3 regions of the Paraburkholderia sp. SIMBA_053 genome follow, and region 1 is predicted to be linked to each of the others. Evidence: riboswitches for the same ligand, from Rfam matches in the RefSeq annotation. Region 1 holds a riboswitch; each other region holds the start of a gene.
The links. A riboswitch is a leader RNA that binds a small molecule or an ion and turns the genes downstream of it on or off. The one in region 1 is predicted to bind glycine.
Positions count from the first base shown of each region.

Region 2: linked by a shared signal. The riboswitch ahead of SB753_RS29030 (D-amino acid dehydrogenase) and the one ahead of gcvT (glycine cleavage system aminomethyltransferase GcvT) in region 1 are both predicted to bind glycine.
Region 3: linked by a shared signal. The riboswitch ahead of SB753_RS01820 (D-amino acid dehydrogenase) and the one ahead of gcvT (glycine cleavage system aminomethyltransferase GcvT) in region 1 are both predicted to bind glycine.

Region 1 is NZ_JAWRXU010000007.1:121,752-129,038, forward strand. It holds gene gcvP (aminomethyl-transferring glycine dehydrogenase) at 1-1,575, opposite strand, end outside; gene gcvH (glycine cleavage system protein GcvH) at 1,736-2,116, opposite strand; gene gcvT (glycine cleavage system aminomethyltransferase GcvT) at 2,195-3,313, opposite strand; glycine riboswitch at 3,394-3,546, opposite strand; glycine riboswitch at 3,588-3,689, opposite strand; gene SB753_RS21615 (hypothetical protein) at 3,780-4,130, opposite strand; gene SB753_RS21620 (oxidoreductase) at 4,313-5,362, opposite strand; gene SB753_RS21625 (UvrD-helicase domain-containing protein) at 5,769-7,287, shown strand, end outside.
Region 2 is NZ_JAWRXU010000014.1:102,263-109,549, reverse strand. It holds gene SB753_RS29045 (tautomerase family protein) at 1-199, shown strand, start outside; gene SB753_RS29040 (MFS transporter) at 240-1,904, shown strand; gene SB753_RS29035 (hypothetical protein) at 2,293-2,628, opposite strand; glycine riboswitch at 2,838-2,926, shown strand; gene SB753_RS29030 (D-amino acid dehydrogenase) at 3,067-4,320, shown strand; gene SB753_RS29025 (DUF779 domain-containing protein) at 4,344-4,715, shown strand; gene SB753_RS29020 (cation transporter) at 5,170-5,802, shown strand; gene adh (aldehyde dehydrogenase) at 6,265-7,287, opposite strand, start outside.
Region 3 is NZ_JAWRXU010000001.1:388,464-395,750, forward strand. It holds gene SB753_RS01795 (GNAT family N-acetyltransferase) at 1-283, opposite strand, end outside; gene SB753_RS01800 (acyl-CoA dehydrogenase family protein) at 664-1,929, shown strand; gene SB753_RS01805 (SLATT domain-containing protein) at 2,020-2,538, shown strand; gene SB753_RS01810 (YceH family protein) at 2,549-3,250, opposite strand; gene SB753_RS01815 (lipocalin family protein) at 3,455-4,027, shown strand; glycine riboswitch at 4,084-4,176, shown strand; gene SB753_RS01820 (D-amino acid dehydrogenase) at 4,345-5,556, shown strand; gene SB753_RS01825 (BON domain-containing protein) at 5,621-5,899, shown strand; gene SB753_RS01830 (acetate/propionate family kinase) at 5,921-7,078, opposite strand; gene SB753_RS01835 (phosphoketolase) at 7,091-7,287, opposite strand, start outside.

The DNA of each region.
Region 1 (7,287 bases):
GATCATCGACCGGTCGAGCGCGAGATCCTTATCCGACAAGCTGCGCAGATAGCGCAGCATTTCCGTCTCCGAATGATGACGGTTGAATACGTGATGCGTGAGATACGCGCTCGTGCGTTCGAGTGCGGCCGGCACCGAGGCCGTGCTGGATGCCGTGATCGCGGCGTCGAGCGTGTCGACTTGCGGCGCGTTTTTCGCACCTGCGGCTTGGGCGAACACAGCCAGCAGATCGCCGAGATCGCGACGCGATGTCGTTTCGTCGATCGACACGCCGACTTGCGTGTCGCTCACGCGGCGCAGATTGATGCGCTTCGCTTTGGCCGCGTCGTGCAACGCTTGCGTGCGTGCGCCGGTGTCGAAAGTGAGCGTATCGAAGAACGTTTCGTTAACGAGCGTGTAGCCAAGCTGCTTCGCACCTTCCGCGAGCAACGAGGCGATGCGGTTCACGCGCAACGCGATTGTCTTGAGACCGCGCGGGCCGTGGTACACCGCATACATGCTGGCCATGATCGCGAGCAGCGCTTGCGCCGTACATACGTTCGACGTCGCTTTCTCGCGGCGAATGTGCTGTTCGCGCGTTTGCAGCGCGAGACGCAGCGCGGGATTGCCTTGCGCGTCGACGGTCACCCCGACGAGACGGCCCGGCATCTGGCGCTTGAATTCGTCGCGCACGGCGAGGTAGGCCGCATGCGGGCCGCCGAAGCCGACCGGCACGCCGAAGCGCTGCGTGTTGCCGACGGCCACGTCCGCGCCCCACTCGCCCGGCGGCGTAAGCACGGTCAGCGCGAGCAGGTCGGCGGCGACCACCACGTGGCCGCCCGCTGCGTGGATCGCCTCGGTCAGCGCGCGATAGTCCCGCACGTCGCCGTTCACGCCCGGATATTGCAGCAGCACGCCGAATGCATTTGCGTTCGCGGCTTCCGCTGCGGGGCCCACTTTCACTTCGATGCCGACCGGCGTGGCGCGCGTTTTCACCACTTCAATGGTTTGCGGCAGCACGTCGTCGGCGACGAAGAATACATTCGACTTCGGCTTGCCCACGCGTTGCAGCAGCGTCATTGCTTCAGCTGCGGCGGTGGCTTCGTCGAGCAGCGACGCGTTCGAGATCGCGAGACCTGTCAGGTCCACGATCATTTGCTGGAAGTTCAACAGCGCTTCGAGGCGGCCTTGCGAGATTTCCGGCTGATACGGCGTGTACGCCGTGTACCACGCGGGATTCTCGAGCACGTTACGCAAGATCACCGTCGGCGTGTGGGCGTTGTAGTACCCCTGCCCGATGTACGAGCGGAACACCTGGTTCTTGTCCGCGAGTTCGCGCAGCGCGGCGAGCGCTTCAGCTTCGCTCTTAGGCTGTGCAAAGGGGCCGAGCGGCAGCGGTTCGGTGCGGCGGATCGTCTTTGGAATGACGGCGTCGATCAGCGCGGCGCGCGACGCGAAGCCCAAGGCTTCGAGCATCGCTTCCTGGTCGGCCGCATCCGGGCCGATATGCCGTTCAGCGAAGGCGTCATGCACTTCGAGCGCGGCGAGCGAGAGAGGAGTGCGGTTCATCAGACGATCCGGGTGTTCGAGCTTCATGGTGTTCCTGGCGGTGCGGCTGTCCGTGCTGGACCGTTCGAAACCTGGCGCTGTGCGCAAGGTCTCCTGAAGGAGCAATCCCAAAGGGATTTTCTTCAGCGCGCGGTCCCGTGTGTTTCGCGAGGGACGCGCCGCACCTGTCGGGTTATATAAAAGTGAATCAGGCGCCGATCGACTTCGAGTACGCGTCCGCGTCGATCAAACGATCCTGTGCTGCGTCCGAGGCCGGCTTGATCTTGAAGAGCCAGCTTTCATACGGGGCGCTGTTGACCGAATCGGGCGTGTCGGCAACGGCGGTGTTCGCTTCAATGATTTCGCCGGAAACCGGCGCGTAAATGTCCGAAGCGGCTTTGACCGATTCGATCACGGCGACGGTATCGCCGGCCGTGACGGTCTTGCCCAGTTCCTGTACTTCGAAGAAGACGATGTCGCCGAGCGCTTCCTGCGCGTGGTCGGTGATGCCGACCGTCAGCGTGCCGTCCGCCTCGGTGCGGACCCACTCGTGCGATTCGGTGTATTTCAGATCGGCCGGGATGCTCATCGGATGCTCCTATGCGGTGTGATTCGATATGGACTAAAAACTGGGAAAAGGACGCACGCGCCGGCTGCTAACAATGCTTCAACTCACAGCGAGTACTTTGCCGTTGCGCACGAACGGCAGTTTTACCACGCTTGCGGGCACGGATTTGTCACGAATCTGAACATGAACCGTGTCGCCCGGTTGCACGCCTTTCGGCACCCGCGCGAAGGCGATGGATTCCTGCATGGTCGGGGAGAAGGTGCCGCTGGTGATTTCGCCTTCGCCGTGCGGCGTGACGACCTTCTGATGCGCGCGCAGCACGCCTGCGGCCTTGCCGTTCTCCTTCAGCAGGATCAGACCGACGAACGCCGCGCGCGAGCCGTCCGCTTCCAGCCGGTTCTTGCCGACGAAGTCGCGCGCGGAGGTCAGGTCGACGGTCCACGCGAGACCGGCGTCGAGCGGCGAGATGTTGTCGTCCATATCCTGGCCGTACAGGTTCATGCCGGCTTCGAGACGGAGCGTGTCGCGCGCGCCGAGACCCGCCGGGCGCACGCCCTGTGCTTGGAGCGCGTTCCACAACGCGACGACGTGATCGGCCGGGACGATGATCTCGAAGCCGTCTTCGCCGGTGTACCCGGTGCGTGCAACGGTCAATTCGCCGAACGGTGTCGATTCGACGCGCGCGGCGTTAAAGGGCTTGAGTGTTTCGGTGGCAGAGCGGATGGCCGGGACGGTTTGCCAAACCTTCTCACGCGCGTTCGGACCTTGCACGGCGACGATCGCGAGATCGCGGCGCGGCGTGATGGTCAGACCAAAGCCGCCTTCGTTGAGCTGCTTGAACCACGCGATGTCTTTGTCGGCGGTGCCCGCGTTGACCACCACGCGGAAATGATCTTCGCCGAAGTAATAGACGATCAGGTCGTCGATTACACCGCCGTCCGCGTTCAGCAGGCACGAGTACAGCGCGCGCCCAAGCGTTTGCAGCTTCGCGACGTTGTTGGCGAGCGCATGCTCGAAGAACCCGCGCACGCGTTCCCCGGTGAAGTCGATGACGCACATGTGCGAGACGTCGAACATGCCGGCGTCGGTACGCACGGCGCGGTGTTCGTCGATCTGCGAGCCGTAGTTGACGGGCATGTCCCAGCCGCCGAAATCGACCATGCGAGCGTTGAGCGCGCGATGGGTGGCGTTGAGCGGAGTGTGTTTGAGTTCGGTCATGGGGCCTCGGGCGTCTCGCGAAACAAAAAAGGCCATGCAGAGCCGCGCCTCGCGGCCTGCTGGCTGCGAGCGTGGTTCTGCATGGCCCCTCTGTCCTCGATACCTGAGAGATTGCGCTGCCGCGGCGACGTTGATTCGTCACGGCGGAACGCGCGCCCCTTCGGTGGGCAGCTTGCCGGATCTGCACGACATTGCGATGCAGACGGCTACTGCCGCTCTCCAGAGTGCGAAAAACGGCGCCTTGATGTTGCGTGTGTTACGTGGCGGCCGGTCTTTCGACGCGTTCGGTCCTTTTGCCTGAGAGTTTGCGGGTGTGCCCCTTCGGCGGCGCGGCCTGCGAAAATCAGCGGCCCGCGCGCTCTCCCGACGCGTGCGGCGAATGTACGCGAGGGCCGGAGGCTTGTCAAATGAACGGTTTATTCGCCGTCATTCGTCCTCGTTCGCCCTGATTCGTCCTTATTCGCCCTTACTCTCCGATCGCATGCGCCGCGCCGTCCAGTTCCTGGTTCAGCACACGCTGTTCGTCGGGGGATAAGCCGCCGCCATGTTGCCCGGCCATTTCGTGCGCCTCGCGCCGGATCACATCCAGCCTATGATGCAACGCATCGCCTTGCGGCGGCGGGTAATAGCCTTGATTGACGCGATTGTCGATACGGCGGCTCAGATTGTCGATGCGGCCGTCGACCTGATGCAGGCGTTTATCGGCGATCTGTTGCGGGCTTGGACGCGGCGGCGGCTCGGTCTGCGGTGCTACCACACAGGCGGCGAGCGAACTCAGTAATACGCATGCGGCGAGGGCGCGGATGGGACGTGACATGAACTCTCCGTGAAGTCGTTGTGGTTTTGCGGTGCTACAGGCGTAGCAACGGATCACGGCAGACGAGCGCTGACCCGGACGGCCCGCTCTTTTGTAACGTTATATTGCTTTCCGCTTTGTCAGTTTTGCCGGCGCGGCACTTTACGCCGCGCCGGCAACACCTGAATAGCCTGTAACGCCGTTCAACGAACCCGCTGGAACGGCAGGCGGACGCCTTCGTCGGAACTGCGCGCCGCCAGTTCGATGACGGTCATCACGTCGACGGCATCTTGCGGGCTCACCGGAAATTTCACGCCGTGCTGGATCGCCTCGGCGAGCGCGGTGTAGAAGCCCGCATAATCGCCGTTGCGCGTCGGCAATTCGCGCTCCACTTCGCGGTCGCCCTCCAGCACGCGCAACGTGCCTGCGGCATTGCCGGCCGCGAAGCCCTCGTCGCCCGGACGCAAGCCGGCTTTCAACTGGTCTTCCTGCGTGTCGAGACCGTACTTCACGTAACTGCCGCGCGTGCCGTGAATGGCGAACCTCGGCGCGACGATCGCCGTCAGCGCGCTGGCGTGCAACACGACTTCGAACCCGCCGTAGCCCAACTGGATATGCACGTAGTCAGGCGCGCTCGCGTCATCGCGATGGGTGCGAACGGTCGCGGACACGGTCTGCGGCGCGCCGAACAACGCCAGAGCCTGGTCGATCAGGTGCGGTCCGAGATCGAACAGCAGCCCGCCGCCGCGCGACGCTTCCTCGCGCCAACGCTGACGCACTTCGGGACGGAACCGGTCGAAATGCGATTCATAGTGCGTGAGGCGTCCCAACTCGCCGCTCGCGAGCAGATCGCGAACGGTCATGAAATCGCCGTCCCAGCGACGGTTGTGGAACGGCACGAACAGCTTGCCCCGCGCGAGTGCAATGTTGGCGAGCGTGCGAGCGTCGGCGGCGCTCAGCGTAACCGGCTTGTCGACCACCACATGCTTGCCTGCTTCGAGCGTACGGCGCGCGAGGTCGAAGTGCGTGTCGTTCGGCGTGGCGATAACCACGCAGTCGATCTCCGGGAGCGCGAGCAATGCGTCGAGATCGGCCACCACTTTCGCGTGCGGATAGTCGGCGAGCGCGGCCTCGGGTCTGCCGGTCGCGATGGCGGCGACGCTGGCGCGGCCGCAGTGCTCGATCACCGGTGCATGAAACGTCGCGCCTGCGAATCCGTAACCCATCAATCCAATTTTCAGCGATGCGGACATGCGTGTCTTCCTGCAAAAACGGCGCGCCGCTTTGCCACCGCGGCGGCGGCGCGCAACGCCGTCATTGTGGCATGGCCGGGACCGGGATTGCGCCGGCAGGCCAGGTGCCGAAGCTCTGCCATTTTTCCCAAAGCGGTGGGCGCCGGTTCAACGGCGGGATTCGTCGAGCGAATCTATCCGCCGATTTCATCCGTGTTAACATCGCTCCTCTCGCGCCAACCGAGGCGCGCCGGGCGAGCCTCGCAACGCGTGGCATGCATTCCCTGAGCGCGCGCCGCGCGGCATGCGCCGGCTTCGCGACCGGCAATACTGCGCTGCGGCGCCTCAGGCGCCGCTATCAAACGGCGTGTTCGAGTGCTCCGTCTGAACAGCCGCTTTTCAACCCGCACTACCCCATCCACAGACGATGTCCGCAGGCCTGAATCCCGCTCAAAATGAAGCGGTCCGTTACCTTGACGGGCCGTGTCTCGTACTCGCCGGCGCAGGGAGCGGCAAGACGCGCGTGATTACGCAGAAAATCGCGCACCTGATCGAGGCAAAGGGCTTCGAGCCGCGCCACATCGCAGCGGTCACGTTCACGAATAAAGCCGCGGCGGAAATGCGCGAGCGCGTGGGAAAACTGCTCGAAGGCAAGACGCTGACCACGCCCGGCAAGGAAGGCCGCAAAGTGCCCGTCAATCAGTTGACGGTGTGCACGTTTCACTCGCTCGGCGTGCAGATTCTGCGGCAGGAAGCGGAACACGTCGGCCTCAAGCCGCAATTCTCGATCATGGATTCCGACGACTGCTTCGGCATGATCCAGGAGCAGGTCGGCTCGACGGACAAGGGCTTTATCCGCAAGATCCAGTCGATCATTTCGCTGTGGAAGAACGGGCTCATCATGCCCGAACAGGCGATCGCGATTGCCGCGAATGAAGACGAGCACCAGGCGGCGATCGTCTATCGCAACTATGTGGCGACGCTGCACGCGTACCAGGCGGTCGATTTCGACGATCTGATCCGCCTGCCCGCCGAACTCTTCGCGAGCAACGAGCAGGTGCGCGATCGCTGGCAAAACAAGCTGCGTTATCTGCTGATCGACGAATATCAGGACACCAACGCCTGCCAGTATGAATTGCTCAAGCAACTGGCCGGTCCGCGCGCGGCATTCACGGCGGTGGGCGACGACGATCAGGCCATTTACGGCTGGCGCGGCGCGACGCTCGAGAACCTTGCACAACTCGGCAAGGATTTCCCGAAGCTGCATGTGATCAAGCTCGAGCAGAACTATCGTTCGACGGTGCGCATTCTCACGGCCGCCAACAACGTGATCGCGAACAACCCGAAGCTCTTCGAAAAGAAGCTGTGGTCCGAGCACGGCATGGGGGATTCGATCACCGTCACGCCCTGCAACGACGAAGAGCACGAAGCCGAGTCCGTAGTGTTTCGTCTGTCCGCGCACAAGTTCGAGCGCCGTGCGAATTTTCGCGACTACGCAATTCTCTATCGCGGCAACTTCCAGGCGCGCATTTTCGAACAGGTGCTGCGCCGCGAGCGGATTCCGTATGTGCTGTCCGGCGGCCAGTCGTTCTTCGATAAAGCCGAAATCAAGGACATTTGCGCGTATCTGCGGCTGATTGCGAATGCTAACGACGACCCCGCGTTCATCCGCGCGATCACCACGCCGCGTCGCGGTGTCGGTAACACGACGCTCGAAGCGCTCGGCTCGTTCGCGGGTCAAGCGAAGGTGTCGCTGTTCGAGGCGGTGTATATGGGCGGCATCGAAGCGCGCTTGTCGCCGCGTCAGATCGAACCGATGCGCGTGTTCTGCGACTTCATGCAGCGCCTTACCGACCGCGCCGAAAAGGACGCGGCCGGCACGCTGCTCGATGAGTTGATGGACGCGATCCACTACGAAGCGTATCTGTACGACGCATTCGATGAAC
Region 2 (7,287 bases), on a different contig from region 1:
GCGACAACTTCTCGAAGACATTTCGCAGGTAGTCGTTGAGGCTGCTGGTACACAAGGCCGCTCCGTGTGGGTGTACGTATCTGATTTGCTTCCCTCGCAGATGGTCGAATATGGCAAGGTCTTGCCGGAGCCGGGAGCTGAAGCGCAATGGCTTGAGTCGATGTCCGACGAGGATCGCCGTTATCTGCTCGGAATCTAGTGCGTAATCTACATAAGTGAACGGGCGAATTGGAGGGGACATGAGCACATCGATATACACCGGACAACCATCGAAAGGGATGAGACGCGAGGAACGAAAGATTGTGTTCGCGTCTTCGCTAGGCGCGGTTTTCGAATGGTACGACTTCTACTTGTACGGCTCGTTGGCCGCTATTGTTGGGAAGCAGTTCTTCTCCGGTGTCAATGAGACAGCATCGTTTATCTTTGCGTTATTGGCGTTTGCAGCGGGATTTGCCGTCCGACCATTTGGGGCGCTGGTATTTGGTAGATTGGGTGACCTTGTTGGGCGAAAATATACATTCTTGATCACCATCTTGTTGATGGGGGCATCGACGTTTGTTGTTGGCATCATGCCAAGCTACGCGACGATTGGTATCACAGCGCCTGTCGCGTTGATTGTACTTCGCCTGATTCAAGGGCTTGCGCTCGGAGGGGAATATGGCGGTGCTGCCACATACGTCGCCGAGCACGCACCCACTGGTAAGCGGGGTGCATTTACGTCGTGGATTCAGACTACTGCGACCCTCGGCTTCTTCCTTTCTCTCTTGGTGGTGTTGGGCGTAAGGCTGACGTTGGGCGAATCGAAATTTGCCGACTGGGGGTGGCGGATTCCGTTCATCTTCTCAATAGTTCTGGTTTCCATGTCGGTCTGGATTCGGCTCAGTCTTCATGAGTCACCGGTATTCCTAAAGATGAAGGCTGAGAATGCGACCTCCAAAGCGCCGATTAAGGAAGCATTCGGACAATGGTCGAATGTCAGGCTCGTTCTGATCGCGCTTTTCGGTCTCGTAGCAGGGCAGTCTGTAATCTGGTATGCGGGTCAGTTCTACGCTCTGTTTTTTCTGACCCAGACGTTGAAGGTGGAGTCGGTTACGGCGAACCTGCTCGTTGCTGGCGCTTTGGTTATCGGCACACCCTTGATTGTTCTGTTCGGATCGCTGTCGGATCGAATCGGGCGGCGGCCGGTCATGCTCACCGGATTCCTGCTTGCGGTGCTTCTCTATTTTCCACTATTCCATGGTTTGGCCCGCTATGCGAATCCTGCTCTCGCCGAGGCGCAGCAGCGCGCACCCGTGGTCGTGGTTGCGGATCCGGCGACATGTTCGTTTCAATTCAACCCGGTTGGCACCTCTGAGTTTGTGAACTCCTGTGATATCGCCAAGTCCTTCCTTGCCAAGGCGTCCGTGAACTACGAGAATCAAGCTGCACCAGCAGGTACCGTCGCTTCTGTGCGGGTGGGTGATCAAGTTATTTCAAGCTTCGAAGGGACGACCCTGAGTCCGGTCGAACGCAAGGCGAAGCTTAAGGAGTTTAATGGAGCGCTCGGCAGGCAGATAAGCGCAGTGGGATATCCGACCAGCGCTGATCTGAGCCAGATCAACTATCCAATGGTTATGTTGATGCTCACCGGCTTGGTGTTTCTCGTCGCGATGGTGTACGGCCCGATCGCAGCAACGCTGGTCGAGCTCTTTCCTACGCGGATCCGATACACCGCGATGTCTCTGCCGTATCACATCGGCAATGGCTGGTTTGGAGGTTTCCTGCCAACGACTGCGTTTGCGCTTGTTGCCGCCACCGGGAACATCTACGCGGGCATCTGGTATCCAGTGTCGATCGCAGCGGTGTCATTCGTCGTCGGTCTAATATTTCTCCCAGAAACGAAAAATCGCAATATCGAAGCATAGATGGAAAGGGCGACCGGGTTTGGCGGAATATGCTTCACTAGGCTTGGGTTGCCTGAGTACCAGTATGGGATCAGGTATACGCGCTTTTCTCAATCCTGAGGGGCGTAATGAACCGTCCTGAATAGCGAAAAGATACTCTCTCGTCGCATCCCCCGCAGCCAGGCCACGAGATGTGACAACGTCCTGTGTAATCCGCGTTGTGTACGTTGGTAGAGTAGGGAGATCGTTGAGGTTCCGACTTCGCGGTATTAGGGATTGGCACACGTCAAGTGTGCCAATGTTCTTTCAGCTCAATTTGAATACGCTATCGATCTCGACCGCGATACCCATGGGAAGGGTGTACACGCCGATAGCGGTTCGAGCCGGCAGCGGTTCGCCTTCAAATACACTAGACAAAACATCGCAAGCACCATTGGCGACTGCCGGATGCTGTTCGAAGTCGCTTGTCGTTCGCGAATACACGGTGAGCCGGATGCAGCGGCCTTATCTTCTCGAGACCAAGCGCTTCTTCGAGGCATGCAAGTGTCATTAGCATGGTTTGTCGAGCTGCGAAAGCTGCCTGCTCGACATCAATCGAGTCGCCGACTATCCCTTTAATCAGCTTTCCATCCAAAAAGCCGGCCATCCCGGATACATAGATGAGTCCATCCGCTTGGCTCACATTTGCATAGGCTCCAAACGGTTTGATCGCTTTCCTGAGTCTTGATTCGATGAGTTGATCCATAGTGTCTTGATAATGGTTTGGTTGGTATGCAATGAGGTTGTAGCGTGCGTGAAGGTCGCACCTTTTATCTTATATGAAACATTTATATATGAAGTCAAGAATAGAGAGATGGACTCGGAAGATTTCGCATTTCTACGCTTCATAAAAGCGATAGAGCTGAGAACGAATTTGCTTAGAATTTTTGTGTAGGATAGGGTGTAGGTGTTCGAAGATGTTGTGCGGAAGAGATCGCATTTTTGCGACGCCGACGGAGCAACCGCCCCGGAAACTCTCAGGCAAAAAGGACTGCGCAACGCGAACATCTGGAGAGTGATGCCTAGCGCATCCACCGAAGGGGAACTTCTCTGATACAGGGGAAGTGAAGCTCTCAGGTAACAGGACAGATGGGGCCTGGACGCCAGTTTTTTGGCGAACACTAAACCATCTGGATATATGACCATGCCAAAAGTCGCTGTGATCGGTGCCGGTATTACCGGCGTCACGACTGCCTACGCTCTCGCCCCGCGGGGATTCAACGTTACCGTTTTTGACCGTCATCGTTACGCAGCCATGGAAACATCGTTCGCGAACGGGGGGCAGCTTTCGGCGAGTAATGCTGAAGTCTGGAACAGTAGTGCTACGGTGCTAAAGGGGCTTAAATGGATGCTCACGAAGGAGGCTCCATTACTTTTAAATCCGTCGCCTTCGTACCATAAGTATTCGTGGATGGCCGAATTCCTGAAGCAGATCCCGCATTACGAAGCGAACACTGTGGAGACGGTGCGCATAGCACTACAAGCGCGAGAATACCTGTTCGAGATCGCGAAGAAAGAGAATATTTCTTTTGACCTAGAGCGGCGTGGGATTCTGCATTTCTATGCCGACCGAAAGGGCTTTGACGCGGCGGCCAAGGTAAATAGGCTCCTGCAAGCTGGAGGATTAGACCGTGAATCCGTATCGGCAAGTGAGATACGCAAGATAGAACCGACTCTATACGGCGATTTCTATGATGGTTTCTACACACCGTCGGACTCGACCGGAGACATACACAAGTTCACGAGAGGTCTTGCAGACGCGTGCGAACGCCACGGCGTCCGATTCCGGTTCGACTCAAATGTGCAGAATATCGTTCCTCTATCCGCGGGAGGTCTTCGGGTTGTGTCAACGGCGGCCGATCAAGAGCAAGTCGATGAGTTCGATCAAGTTGTGATCTGTGCAGGTGTGGGGAGCCGTGGATTCGCCTCGATACTGGGTGACCATGTCAACGTTTATCCGGTGAAGGGATACTCAATTTCGGTCTATCTTGATGACGAGGAGAGCAGGGCTGCAGCGCCTTGGGTAAGCCTTCTGGATGATGCAGCAAAGATTGTGACTAGCCGCTTGGGGGCTGATCGCTTTCGGATCGCTGGGACGGCCGAGATCAATGGCGTAAATCGTGACATCCGTGCTGACCGAGTCGCCCCACTCATCGCGTGGGCGCGAAAGCATTTCCCTGAGATGTCGACTTCTCGAGTCGTGCCATGGGCCGGCTTACGGCCGATGCTGCCTAACATGTTGCCGCGTGTAGGACGAGGCAAGATTCCGGGTGTCTTTTACAATACAGGTCATGGACATTTGGGGTGGACGCTTTCAGCCGCAACTGCGTATACCGTGGCTTCTCTCATGAGCCCAGTTGTTCACGATGCCGCGAGCACGGCGACGAAAGTAGCCTGATCTGCTTAATCAAGGAGTATGAGATGTCAGAAATTCCTCAACGAGTGACGGCGACCAAAGAAGCAATTGAGCTAATTCGAGAACTTAGCAAGAGACACGGGAGGTTGATGTTTCATCAGTCGGGCGGTTGTTGTGACGGAAGTGCGCCGATGTGTTTGCAAGAAGGTGAGCTTATAGTCGGCGACTCAGACGTTCGTCTGGGGGAGATCGAGGGCGTGTCGTTTTATATGGGGAAAGCACAGTACGAGTCGTGGAAGCATACCCAGGTTATCATCGACGCTATACCCGGGAATGGCGGAATGTTCTCCTTGGAGCGGGCGTCCGGACTACGGTTCCTGTCGCGATCGCGGCTTTTCTCTGAGGCGGAACTCGAATTGCTCGGCATTGTCCGATAGCTGCAACGGTCAGCGCCGGTTGAGACATCCCAAGAATCGGCGCTGGCGGTTGGTCGTTACCTGCATGGTGAAACGACAAATGAAACGTTGCGCTTTCCCGCCCGCGCGGTCCTCCCTGGATCGTTTTGATATCTGTTCTACGACCCATCGCGGTGTGCGATTGCAGCTATTGCGGACCGCATGCAGCATTTAGGCGGAGTGGGACAATGCGATACCTGCTCATGATGACGCCCTTCGATGACCGCCGGAAGCGGCTCGATGAGAAGTGCATCATCACCCCGTTGATCAGGGTGGTTTCATCAATGAGCAGCCGCGGTTATTCGGTATTCGCTTTGACGTAAGCGGTCTTTCAACTACATCGGTTGACTCGTACAGGCAAAAGGTGGCCGAACAACGTTCGGGTGAGCTCGACGCGCTCTATTGTAGACCGCGGCACATATTCGAGCTTGCATCTATGGAACATCAAACTGAGAGGCGGAGCGCGACCGGTCATTCCCAACGGAGTCAACTGCTGCGGCGTGGACTTGTTCTTGAGTACATCACTTTGGGATGGAACATCGCTGGGTTTGTGATTGTCGGGTTTGCTGCAATGGCCGCGCGATCAGTAGCCCTCGCAGGTTTTGGATTGGATTCCCTGATTGAGATATTCGCTTCCGTAGTGGTTATCTGGCATCTGACAAGTGCCCGAGGCAACAAGGAAAGACTCGCTCTACAGACGATCGGAGCTGCCTTCATCGCGTTGGCAGTCTACATCGTGGTTCAAACTATATTTGTGTTCGTCACCGGGGGACGGCCGGCAAGGTCGCCCGCAGGCATTGCATGGCTTACGGCAACGGTCATTGCTATGTTAGGCCTTGCACGCGGCAAGCTCGTCACTGGCCGTCGTCTGCACAACGCGGTGCTTATTGCGGAATCGCGCGTGACCGTCGTCGACGCCTATCTCGCAGCAGCCGTGCTCGTCGGTGTCGCGCTCAACACGGTTACCGGATGGTGGTGGGCGGATCCACTTGCCGGTATCTTGATCGCCTACTATGCACTGGTCGAAGGCGTCGCTCACTGGGAGGAAGGAAGATCGGGAGATGCCTGAGCAGACGCCGCTTTCATGCTTGCTTTTGGCCATATCGCTCGCGACCATTGCGGATGTCTCGGGACATTCCAAGGTAGAACCGTGGCGCAGTCTCGAACATCCGCGAAAGCGGGAGGCAACGGAGCCAGACAAGGTATCAATATGGATCGAGACCGTTGGTCTTTGCGGACTGGACCGGCGAGTAAGGATTCGCGCTTGCATATGCGTGGGCACCCGTATCGGCAAACAGGAAGCCCTTGCTCGCGCATGCTTGTAAAAGTCGCGCCGATTGTCCGAGACGCCCAACGTCATCTAGCTAGAAGGGACGTTTATGAAAGGCCGGCCAAGGTCGCGCGTAAATCATGTCAAAAAAGCGCCGGCGCACCTTGGGTGGTGCGCCGGCAAACCCGTCAGAGCGACGGTACGACTCTCCTCGTAGGGTCGATTCGCGAAAATCGACGATCAATCGATCGGCTCTTTGCTTCAGAAGAAGCCGAGCGGCTTATCGCTGTAGCTGACCAGCAGGTTTTTTGTCTGCTGATAGTGCTCAAGCATCATCTTGTGATTTTCGCGACCGATACCAGACTGCTTGTAGCCGCCGAATGCAGCGTGTGCGGGGTAAAGGTGATAGCAGTTGGTCCACACGCGTCCGGCCTGAATCGCTCGGCCGAGTCGATATGCCCTTGCGCCATCGCGAGTCCACACACCCGCACCAAGCCCATACAGCGTGTCATTTGCAATCGACAGCGCCTCTTCCTCGTCCTTGAATGTCGCAACGGATACGACCGGACCAAAAATCTCTTCCTGGAAGATGCGCATCTTGTTATGGCCTTTGAACACCGTCGGCTGGACGTAGTAGCCAGCGCTGAGTTCGCCTTCAAGGCGATTCTGTTCTCCGCCGATGAGACACTCGGCACCTTCCTGCTTGCCAATGTCGAGGTACGACAGGATTTTCGAGAGCTGTTCGTACGACGCTTGGGCGCCGATCATCGTATTCGGATCCAGCGGATGCCCCTGCTTGACCGCTGCGACACGCTTGATGGCGCGTTCGATGAATTTCTCGTAGATGGATTCCTGGATCAGCACGCGTGACGGGCTGGTGCAGACTTCGCCCTGATTGAGGGCGAACATCGCGAAGCCTTCGAGCGCCTTGTCGAAGAAGCTATCGTCGGCTGCGAGGACGTCTTCGAAGAAGATGTTCGGGCTTTTTCCGCCGAGTTCGAGCGTAACGGGAATGAGATTCTGGCTGGCATATTGCATGATGAGCCGGCCAGTGGTGGTCTCGCCCGTGAATGCCACCTTTGCTACGCGCGGGTTGGAGGCAAGTGGCTTACCGGCCTCAACGCCAAATCCATTGATGACATTGAGGACGCCAGGAGGGAGCAGGTCCTCAATCAGTTCGAGAAGCACGAGGATTGACGCTGGGGTCTGCTCGGCGGGCTTCAACACTACGCAGTTTCCAGCCGCCAGAGCCGGCGCCAGCTTCCACACAGCCATCAGGAGTGG
Region 3 (7,287 bases), on a different contig from region 1:
CTTCGGGTCCGAGCGGCACGAGGTACGTCCATAACGCACGCTTGACTGTTTCGAGCGGCCAGATCATGACGAGCTGCCCGTCTTCGCGGCAGACGATGCATTTGAGCATGCGTCCGTGCGGCTTCGACACATGCTGCCATGCGAGCCAGCAGTAACTGAACGATTGATAGTAGTAGCCTTGCGCACGCGTCCACAGCGCGTCCCATTCTGGCTGCAGCGCGCGGAATTGCGCTTCGTCGGTGATGATGTCGTAGCGCCGCGTACGATGCGTTGTCTCGTTCATGCGGTCTCACAGAGTGCAGGATACGGTTGGCGCTTTTGCACCGGTGTTGCTGAGCGCTCGACGGATCAGGCGCAAGCGGCCGCCCGGGCTCAAGCAGGTATGGCGGGTATCGCTGGTATTGCCGGTATTGCGAGCATGCACCGCACGCCTCGCAGCGTGTGTGCGGGGCCGCACGCTGCGCGGGTCGTGAGTGCGCCGCGAGCATGGGGACTACGCGGACCATCCGGACCAGTACGGACCATACGGGCCATGCAGCAGGAATGCGCCCGAGCCATTTCTCTCCCGCTGCTAAGAATCGGCCAAATGCTTCGTTGCTCGCGGCGCGTGTCATGCCGTACCGTTGACGGATTGCGCATTGCGCGCCTCACTACGGAGAATCCATGTCCGCGCCCACATCGCATGCCGAGCCGGCCTCTGCGGCCGGCATTGCCGACGCCGCCCAGCTTTTCGACGACAACGCGCTGACCCGCCGTTTCGCGCCGGTCTTCGCACGCATCGCGCAAGGCGCGGTGCATCGCGAACGCCATCGCGAGCTAGCCTACGAACCCGTGCAGTGGCTGCGTGAAGCCGGCTATACGAAGCTGCGCGTGCCGGAACAATATGGTGGCGAAGGCGTGTCGCTGAGCGAATTCCTCGCGCTCGTCACACGCCTTGGCGAAGCCGACTCGAACCTGCCGCAGATTTTGCGCGTGCACGGCGGCTTCATCGAATCGCTGCTGGAATATGGCGACGACGCGCTACGCGACCGCTGGCTCACCCGCGTCGCGCAAGGGCAGATAATCGGCGGCGCAGTGGCCGAGCGCACGGCCGGCACGAACAACAGTGTGCGGTTGACGCAATCCGCCGGCGCGTGGCATCTGGACGGAGAGAAGTACTACACCACGGGCACGCTGTACGCGGATTGGGTGGACGTAACCGCGTACGACGGACAAAGCGACGTGCGCGTGCTGGTCGCCGCCGACACGCCGGGCCTCGAGCGTATCGACGACTGGGACGGTTTTGGCCAGCGTCTGACGGGCAGCGGCACCGCGCGCTTCAATCATGTACCTGTTGCGCGAGAGAACGTGTACCGGCGCTACGACGCGTCGGCGCCGCGCCGCAACAGTGTGCTCACCTCGTACTACCAGGCCCTGCACGTCGCGAATCTGGCTGGCATCAGCCGTGCCGCGCTGCGCGATGCAGTGGCCTTTACGCAGGGCAAGACGAGAACCTTCGGTATCCCAGGCGAATCGAGTCCCCGCGACAATCCGCTCGTGCATCGCGTGGTCGGCCGGCTTGCGAGTCTCGCCTATTCGACGCAAAGCGTTAGTGCGTCGCTCGCGCGGGCCATCGACGAGGTATTGGTTGCGCGACAGGAAGGACGCACCACCGAAGACACCTACATTCGCCTCGACATTCAGACCTTTCAGGCGCAGCAGATCGCGATCGAGCAGACCTTGCAGGCGGCCACGCTGCTATTCGAAGTGGGCGGCGCGTCCGCGACCAGTGAAACGCGGCGCTTCGACCGCTACTGGCGCAATGCGCGAGTGCTCGCGTCGCACAACCCGGCGATCATTCGCGAGGCCGCCATCGGCGACTTCTACCTGAATGGCAACGCGCACAACGAGCGCTTTGCCGTTGCCCGGCCGACAGCCGTGGCCGCGTGACCGGCAGCGCGCCAGGCCGCGCTTTCATGTGGCACAGTAGCGTCAGTGCATGCGCGCGGCGCGCGGCACGCAACTGCCCTGACGAGCCCCATGAAGAATCTGCCAGCCTATGAGCCGCCAGTCGATGAACAGCAACTGTTGCTGAAATGGATCCGGCGAGCGCGCGAATCGCAAATGAGCCACTACGACATGGCCGATCTGTTGTCCGCACGTGATCGTAAGCTGGGCTGGCTCGTTACCGTGCTGGCCGCGTTCGTGGGCACGGCGGTGTTTGCATCGCTGAACACGAACGCGGTCTCACTGGAGATCAGGATTCTGGTCGGCCTCGTGAGCGTGATCGCCGCGGTGTCGTCGGCGTTGCAAACGTATATGCGTTATGCGGAGCGCGCAGAAAAACATCGCGCCGCAGGCGCGCGTTATGGCGCGGTGCGGCGGCGGCTCGAATCGGTTTTTGCGGGCGATGCCGACGCGCGCGACGGCCACTATCTGACCGCGATTCGCGACGAACTCGACCGGCTTGCACAAGACTCGCCCAATGTGCCGCCGCGCAACTTCTACCGTACTCAGCGAGCGTTATCCGCAGATCCGCGGCGCGGCGCCGAAACCTGAGCGGCCGGCGTCAGGCGTCGAGATCGTTCGCGTCGATGCCTAGTTCGGCTGCCATGCGCCGTACCACTCCCTGAAGACGGTTGACCTGATCGGCAAGCCGTTTCTGTTCAGCCTTCACCGCTTCGAACGTGGACAGCGGCACGGTTTCGTCCTCGCCTCCGCCCGACTGCGCGAACTCGCTCAGGTTCACTTCGCCGCATAGCAGATGCATCCATCTGTTTTCGCGCTCGCCCGGCGTGCGAGGCAGTTTGACGACACGCGGCGGATCGTTCGCGGCGAGTTCGTCGAGAAACGCCTCGACCGACGAGATATCGGCAAAGCCATGCAAGCGCGCGCTGTTCAGGCGCAACTCCGCCGCCGTCTGCGGGCCGCGAAGCAACAATGTGGTCAGCAACGCGGCGGACTGGCTCGGCAGACCGAGCACGCGATTCATGTTGTGCTCGAAGCGCGGCACACGGCTGCTACTGGCTTCCATCACGAGGCTTAGCCGTTTCAGACCGTCGAGCGCCGTTAGTACTTCTGCCTCGGTCGCGTTCATGACGGGCGAGCGGCCGGTCTTCTGATTGCAGCCCAATGTCAGCGCATTGAGCGAGAGCGGATAACTGTCGGGCACCGTGTGCTGTTTTTCGACGAGCACGCCAAGCACGCGCCCCTCGAGCAGGGTCAATGCGCGGATGGCGGGACGGGACGGAGCGTCGGGAGTCGAGTTCATTTGATGTAGCGGCATGTGCCGGTGTGGTCGTGGATAACACGCCTTACCATCGCTCTGCGAGGCGGCACTTTTCTCCTGGTGGGCACTATGATAAACGGCCCGCGCCTTGACGACGTATGAATCGTCGCGACGGACTGCGGCGCGTAAACGTGCGCTGGGCACGAGGTCTGCTTTCTCATCGTCTTTCTCGACACGGAGTGTTTAATGCCAATGCGTTCACAGTCGGTCCTGCGCGTGAGCGCTATCTCCCTCGCGGTGGGCGCCGTGTGCCTGCTCGGCGCCTGTGCGCTAAACCCAGGCGGCAAGAGCGGCAATGCGCGTGTGCCAGAGCCCGCCAAGCCGGTCGACCTCGGGCGCTATCTGGGCCGCTGGTACGAACTGGCACGCTACGAAAACCGCTTTGAAAAAGGCTGCGAGTCGGTGACCGCCGACTACGCCGCGCGTGAAGACGGCCTGATCGACGTGACCAACAGTTGCCGCAAGGGTGGCGTTGAAGGCCCGCTCGACGCCTCGAAGGGGCGCGCCAAGGTGGTAGCTGGATCGAACAACGCGAAGCTGAAGGTGTCGTTCTTCGGCCCGTTCTTCGTCGGCAATTACTGGGTGCTGGATCACGCCGACGACTACAGCTGGTCGATCGTCGGCGAACCGAGCGGACGCTATCTGTGGATTCTGACGCGTGAAGCGAAACCGGTCGCCAGTGTGAAAGACATGTTGATCGAGCGAGTGCGTGCGCTTGGCTACGACACGTCGATGTTGCGCATCACGCAGCATACGTAACGCGCCAGAAAACACTTGCCGGGAGAAATTTTGCCCGGTATCGTCGTGGCGTTCTGCAAAGCAGCGCGGGAGAGATCGTCTGAAGCCAGGGCGACGCCGACGGAGCAACCGCCCCGGAAACTCTCAGGCAAAAGGACCGCGCAGCAGGAACATCTGGAGAGCGGCGCCGCGCGCGCCCACCGAAGGGGATTCCCGCGCACATACAGCGCTTTCGCGCAGCGCGGGAAGAAACTCTCAGGTACATGGACAGATGGGGCATCGGCACCGGTTTCGTACGAAATCGAACCCGGTGATGCTCAACTACTCTGGACCATGTCATGTCACGAATCGCCATTATCGGCGCCGGCATTACCGGCGTCACGACCGCGCACGCCCTCGCCCAATGCGGCCACCACGTCACCGTGTTCGAACGTCATCGCTATGCTGCGATGGAAACCTCGTTCGCCAACGGAGGCCAGCTGTCGGCCAGCAATGCAGAAGTTTGGAACAGCATGGCCACTGTTCTGAAAGGCTTGCGCTGGATGTTCACGCGCGACGCCCCGCTGCTGCTCAATCCCGTGCCCACGTGGCACAAGTATTCGTGGATGGGCGAGTTCCTGCGGCAGATTCCCCACTACCGGGCGAACACCGTCGAAACGGTGCGGCTTGCCATCGCCGCGCGCGAGCATCTGTTTTCGATCGCCGAGCAGGAAGGCATCGACTTCGATCTCGAACGGCGCGGCATTCTGCACGTCTACAAGACGCGCAAGGAGTTCGACGCGGCGGCCAAGGTGAATGACCTGCTGCGCGAAGGCGGACTCGAACGCAGCGCGGTGACGGCGAGCGAAGTGCAGCGCATCGAGCCCACGCTGCACGGCGATTTTTACGGCGGCTTTTTCACGCCGTCCGATTCGACTGGCGACATCCACAAGTTCACGCGCGGTCTCGCCGATGCATGCGTGCGCCACGGCGTGCAGTTTCATTACGATGCGGAAATCATGTCGATCGAGCAACCCGCCGAAGGTCGCTTCTCGCTCACAGCCCACCTCGAAGGCGAGACGCAGCGCTTCGGGTTCGAGCGGATCGTCGTGTGTGCCGGCGTGAAAAGCCGTGACTTTGCTGCGATGCTCGGCGATCACGTGAATGTGTACCCGGTCAAAGGCTATTCGATTACCGTTTGTCTCGACGATGCAACGAGCAGGCAGCGTGCGCCGTGGGTCAGCCTGCTCGACGACAGCGCGAAGATCGTGACGAGCAGGCTCGGCGCCGACCGTTTTCGCGTCGCGGGCACGGCGGAGATCAACGGCTTCAATCGCGATATCCGCTCCGCCCGGATTGCTCCGCTAGTAGACTGGACGCGGCGGCATTTCCCCGAGGTATCGACCGCGCGCGTCATTCCGTGGGCTGGATTGCGGCCGATGCTGCCGAGCATGCTGCCCAAGGTCGGACGCGGAAAACGGCGCGGCGTGTTCTACAACACGGGGCACGGCCACCTCGGCTGGACGCTGTCGGCCGCAACGGCACAGGCGGTGGCGCGCGCGATTGAATAGCCCGCCGCCACGAAGACGCGGCATCTGCTAGTGTTGTGCTATCCGCGTCTTGACCTTGAAAACCATGGCTCATTCGGGCTTTCCCAATCCGGACAGCGCCGCCCCCGACGGCGCGGACGGCGCTCGTCTGAGCGACGAGCAGATTGGCGAAGAGGCGACGCGGCGGCTCGCATGGGACGCCGCGGTTCCTGAACGTACGATCACGGTGGAAGTCAGCAACGGGCGCATCGTGCTCAACGGCGAACTCGAACACAACGCCCAGCGAATCGCGGCGCTCGAAGACGTGACGCGCCTGTTCGGCGTCGCAGGCGTATGCGATCGACTGGTCGTGAAGCACCCGTGAGCGGGCCAAGATCCAACCCGCTCAACCTCGATCTGCACGCAGCAACGCGCGGCAATGCCTCGCGATCTGCTTCTCTTCTTCGGTATGAAGCACCCTCACCTTGCCCGAGACGTCGCCTTCATGAAGACCGAGAAACGACAGCCCCTCGCAGATCCGTTTGCGCATCTGCACGCTGTGTTCGCCGATGCCGCCGGTGAACACCAGCATATCGATGCCGCCCAGCAAAGCCGCATATCCGCCAATGGTCTTGCGCACCGCGGTCGCGAACGCGTCGAGCGCCAGTGACGCATGCGGGTCGCCCGCCGCCGCGCGTTGTTCGAGCGCCTGCATGTCGCTCTCGCCATCGGCGTAACCGGCCAGGCCGCTGTGCCGGTTCAGCAGCGTTTCCAGCCCGTTTGCGTCTAGTTTCTCCACTCGCATCAGATATAACAGCACGCCCGGGTCGAGGTCGCCGCAACGCGTTCCCATTGGCACGCCGCCGGTGGGCGTCATGCCCATCGACGTATCGACCGAGCGGCCGTCGCGCAATGCGCACACGCTCGAACCGTTCCCGAGATGCGCGCACACCACCCGCGCCGGCAACGTGGCGCCAAGCTGGGCGACGAGCGATTCATACGACAGCCCATGAAATCCGTAGCGAATCACGCCGGCTTCCGAATAGCGCCGCGGTAACGCGAGTTGCGCGGCACGCGGAGGCAGCGTCGCATGAAAAGCGGTGTCGAAGCAGGCGAAGTGCTGGGCGCCGCCGAAAATCTTCTGCGCTTCGTCGATCAGATCGAGCGCGGGCGGAATATGCAGCGGCGCGAAATGCACTGCGTCCTGCAAGCGGCGGCGGACCTCGGGCGTCAGCCGCTGATGCGAGCGTAAGTGCGGGCCGCCGTGCACCACACGGTGGCCCACCGCCGTCGGTTGCTCATGATGTTGCTGGGCGAGCACGGTGGAAAGCTTTTGCAATGCGTCGGTTTGCGACTCCAGCACATGCTCCTCCTGGACGAGCACGCGCCCGTCGGGAGCCGCGATCCGCAAGCGGCCGTCGCGGCGGCCGATGCCTTGTGCGCTGCCTTCGAGCAGCAGCGATTCGTCGTCGCCGGAATGTTCGAACAACCCGAACTTCAGCGACGACGATCCGCTGTTCAGCACGAGAATGGTATGCGGCGAAGCGCCGTCCTGAGTGGTCATAACGGGCCTCGCTCAGCTTTTCCACGTCCAGTTGCGGATTTCTTCCTTGTCGATGCCCTCGGCATGCGCGTAATTCAGATGCTCGATAATCTGGCCGCGCAGCCATTCCTTCGCATGGTCGCCGACACCGCGCAGCTTCGGCACGCGGTCGATCACGTCGATAGCCAGCGAAAAACGGTCCACCTGATTGATGATCGCGAGTTCGAGCG